One region of the Variovorax sp. Soil_C_12 genome, then DNA from elsewhere that is predicted to be linked to it. Evidence: predicted binding sites of a transcription regulator. Region 1 holds the regulator's gene; the other holds the start of a gene.
What was found. Region 1 encodes LexA, which represses DNA repair genes until DNA is damaged. Its sites were predicted from a motif close to ACTGTATNNNNATACAGT; they were not measured.

Region 1 (2,196 bases):
TCGCCGGAATCGAAGGCATCGACCCGGTAGGTGTGCACCTTCTGCACATCGAAGGCGCTGTGTACCGTGCCCGCGCAGACCGCTACGACGCCCCGCGCACCGGCACTGGCCGCAACAGCAACGGCATCGCGAACGTTCTGCGGGCCATCGGGCGTCAGCGCCGTGGCCGGCCGCATGGCGCAGGTCAGCACGACCGGCTTGGACGGCGCCAGCACCGATTGAAGGAAGAAGGCGGTCTCCTCCAGCGTGTCGGTCCCGTGGGTGATGACCAAGCCCGCGACATCGGGCTCGGCCAGCCAATGGGCGCAGCGTTCGGCCAGCCGGCGCCAGATCGAAAAGCTCATGTCCTTGCTGTCGACCTGCGCCACCTGCTCGGTCTGCAGCACGATGCCTGGGGGCGCGGCGATGCCCTCCAGCAGCTCGGTCACGCCCACCTCGCCGGCGGTGTAGCCCACGTTGTCGCCCGCGCTGGCGGCGCGGCCCGCGATCGTGCCGCCCGTGCCCAGCACGATCACGCGACGCCTGATTTCGCTGTTGTTGTCGGCCATGGCTTGCCAAAGCTCCGGAAACTGGTTAAAAATACAGGTACTGGATATGCAGCCAGTGCTGCAAGGAGTCGTCAATGCAGTTCGCCGCCAAGCTTACCGCCCGCCAGCAACAGATTCTGGATCTGATCCAAAGCGCCATCGCGCGCACCGGTGCGCCGCCCACGCGCGCCGAGATCGCCGCCGAACTGGGCTTCAAGTCCGCCAACGCGGCCGAGGAACACCTCCAGGCTCTGGCACGCAAGGGCGTCATCGAACTCGTGAGCGGCACTTCGCGCGGCATCCGCCTCAAGGGCGACGCGCTGCGCTCGCTGAACGAATCGCGCAACAACCAGTTCTCGTTGTCGCTGCCCGGCATGGCACAGCTCGCGCTGCCGCTGATCGGCCGCGTGGCAGCGGGCTCGCCCATCCTGGCGCAGGAGCACGTGGACCAGACCTACTACGTGGAGAACACGCTGTTCCAGCGCCAACCCGACTACCTGCTCAAGGTGCGCGGCATGTCCATGCGCGACGCCGGCATCATGGACGGCGACCTGCTGGCCGTGCAAGCCACCAAGGAGGCCCGCAACGGCCAGATCGTCGTGGCCCGGCTGGGCGACGAGGTCACGGTCAAGCGCCTCAAGCGCAACAAGCAGGTCATCGAGCTGCATGCCGAGAACCCCGACTACCCCACCATCATCGTGCAGCCCGGCGAGCCTTTCGAGATCGAAGGCCTCGCTGTCGGCCTGATCCGCAACACGATGCTGATGTAGCTCCGCACAAGGCGGCATGGGCGAAATCGACCCCTGCCGCCCCACCGGCTGCGACAGGTGGCGGGCGTATGGCCGAGGGCCATCACCCTGTCGCGGCCGATGACAGCAATCCTGCCTGTGTTCAATCTCTGACCTTCATGGAGTTCACATGGGAATCGCTCTGCTCAGCCTCGTCGACCTGTTCACGCCCCTTCAATCGCTGGCCAGCCGCTGGATGCCGTCGCGCCGCCGCAGCGCCGCCGGCCTGCGCTACGTCGGCATCCGGCCCAGTTGCGCCGCGCGTCCTGCCGCACCAACGTCCCACTTGTCGGCGCCGGCCCGTCCTTTGCGCGTGGTGCGCATGGTCGATGCGCAACCCAACGGCCCGGGCACGGGCCGGGTCGTGATCTCCGGCCGCATGGCCGATGTCTGCGCCGAGCTCGACCGGCTGGCCGCATTGGAAGCCGCCGGCGCAACGCCGTCGTCCGGCCGCCTGCATTGACGACAGCGACCCGCCGCCGGGCGCGCCGAGCGCCCGGGCACGGGTACATCCGCGGGCATTCTGCGGGCGTTGAGCGGGCATATCCCAGAAGCGCCCTGCGCTTCTGGCGCACGGCACGCAGCCCTGCAGATGGTGCGAGGCACAATGGCACGCCATGAACATCGTGATCCTCGACGACTATCAGGACGCAGTGCGCAAGCTGCGCTGCGCCTCCAAGCTCGACGCGTATGCCGCCAAGGTCTACACCAACACCGTCAAGGGCATCGGGCAACTCTCGGTGCGGCTCAAGGATGCCGACGTGATCGTGCTGATCCGCGAACGCACCCAGATCTCGCGCCAGCTGATCGAAAAGCTTCCCAAGCTCAAGCTCATCTCGCAGACCGGGCGCGCCGGCCAGCACATCGACGTCAATGCCTGC
Region 2 (2,196 bases), on a different contig from region 1:
ACTCGAGCACTCGCCACCAGGCAACCGGGCAATCCTCCTTCTGCTAGCCTGAGGGCGATGGATGGGGCTTGTCCAATTCGGCGACACTTCGGTGTGTGGACTGCAGTCCTCGCAGCCATGGCCGCGTTCGGCATCGACGGCTGCAGCCATCTGCCGCGCCCGGCCACCGTTCCCATGCCGGCGCAACTGGACAAGAGCGCTTGTACCGTGGAGGCGCGGACCCTCCTGATCATTCTGCCGGGCCGCGGCATGACGCTGCGCGAACTGGAGAAGGAGGGCTTTGTCTCAGCAGTACGCAGCCTCGACCTGGCCGTCGACGTCCTGCGCGTAGACGCCCATCTGGGTTACTACCGGGACCGCAGCATCCTGGAGCGCCTGCGCGCCGATGTCATCGCGCCCGCGCAGGCACAGGGCTACCGCTCGATCTGGCTTGCGGGCATTTCGATGGGCGGTCTTGGCGCGCTGCGATATGCCGAGGTGCATCCCGCAGACGTGCAAGGGATGGTCGTGCTCGCGCCCTACCTCGGTGAGCCGGCGGCGAGTCAGGCGATTCTCGAGGCCGGCGGCCTGCTGCGGTGGAAAGCACCCCCGGACCCGCTCCCCGCCGATGAGGTCGCGGCGCATGCCTGGCGCAGCGTCCAAAGCCTCTTGCGTCGCGATGAACTGCCCGCAGGGCCGCCGTTCTATCTCGGCTATGGGCTCTCGGACAGCCTCGCCCCAAGTCACCGCGTACTCGCACAGGCGTTGCCGTCCGGCCGGGTATTCACCGCACCGGGCGGGCATGACTGGAATCCATGGCGGGGCTTGTGGCAACGCATGCTTGCCGCATCGGAGCTGCCGCGCTGCTGAGGTCGGGTCTGGCGTCGGCGCAGATCTCACTCCAGGAGCGCGAAGCCGCAGCGCCCTAGGGAAGGCATTGCAGGCCCCCAGCACCCGCCGATGGAGCGCAGGGTGATCTTGCGCAATCTAGAGCATTCGTCCGACACGGCGATAACTGGTTTTTTATACAGTTCTGCCATCCCCTGCGAAAGGAGCCCTACATGACGGACAAGACGACCCAGGCGCACGCCGCGGAGAGCAACATGGAGAAGGACCCGAGCGACTGGGTCACGGGTGACGAGCCGATGACGGGCGCCCAGCGCTCTTACCTCAAGACCTTGTGCGAGGAAGCCAAGCAGGACTTTGACGAAACGCTCACCAAGGCAGAGGCTTCCCGGCGCATTGATGAGTTGCAAGCAGAGACAGGGCGTGGCACGGCAAAGGCCGAGCAGAGCGCGCAGCATCTCGTGGCCTTGACTCGGTCTGGCCACCAGCCCGAAAGTGCGCGACGCACACGGCTTTATGTGCGAGATCCCGTGAGTGAAGGAGGCCGCTGGGCCGAGATGGAAGGCAGACAGGCTTCGCCGGCGAATGCCGGGGGGCCAACCGGTCCTCGTGTCGAGTCGGCGTTGGGTGACAACAAAAAGAAAACGGCCGCGCGTGGCGGCCGTCGTGAACTTGAGATCACGGGCAGGGATCGCCGCCGGCCGCTTGCCTCGGTACGCTGACCACGCGCTTCAGGGCTGCGAAGGTTCGCTGCGCGATCCATTTCAATCGGCGCGGAAATGCTGCCGTAAGGCAGTGGTGAACTCCCTCGGATTGAGCAATGCCGGATAGTGCCCGCCGGTAGTCTGTCGGAACTGCGCGCTGCCACGATAGCGCTCACGCATGGCCTCGCGCGTCGGCTCACCGATGACCGGATCGTTTTGCGTATCGAGCAAGGCCATCGCTTCGGCGGGCAGCTGCACGGTCGACAACACGGGTGCGCCGAGCACGGCGAGCAGAGCGGACTTTGCGGGGATGCGATCGCCCTTCGGGTCGGTGTCGCGGAACTCCCATGAAGCGCCTGCGGCTTCCCAGCGCACTGACCGACTTAGCGGGCGCGCGGCCGCGGTCATGTGGCTGGTTCAGGCAACAAGCGTACGAGGACACTGCTGCGGGCCACCTTCGCTGCGCCTCCACTCCGGCCGCCAGGCCCCCTGCCCATCACTCCTTCACGGACCCCGTCAAGCCCGACACGTAGTACTCCACGAAGAACGAGTAGATGAACGCCACCGGCAGCGAGCCCAGGAGCGCGCCGGCCATCAGCGGCCCCCACTGGTAGACGTCGCCCTGCACCAGCTCGGTCACCACGCCGACCGGCACCGTCTTGATCTC

Region 2: a site for LexA is predicted at 994-1,011, ahead of AC3A6X_RS05445 (DUF3072 domain-containing protein). Genes of this name have one in related genera too.

The regions. Positions count from the first base shown of each region.
Region 1 covers NZ_JBDGIO010000021.1:74,555-76,750, forward strand. The annotation lists gene AC3A6X_RS33470 (asparaginase) at 1-548, opposite strand, end outside; gene lexA (transcriptional repressor LexA) at 623-1,297, shown strand; gene AC3A6X_RS33480 (hypothetical protein) at 1,446-1,778, shown strand; gene AC3A6X_RS33485 (D-2-hydroxyacid dehydrogenase family protein) at 1,933-2,196, shown strand, end outside.
Region 2 covers NZ_JBDGIO010000002.1:108,691-110,886, forward strand. The annotation lists gene AC3A6X_RS05440 (alpha/beta fold hydrolase) at 118-849, shown strand; gene AC3A6X_RS05445 (DUF3072 domain-containing protein) at 1,041-1,547, shown strand; gene AC3A6X_RS05450 (hypothetical protein) at 1,590-1,937, opposite strand; gene AC3A6X_RS05455 (carbohydrate ABC transporter permease) at 2,026-2,196, opposite strand, start outside.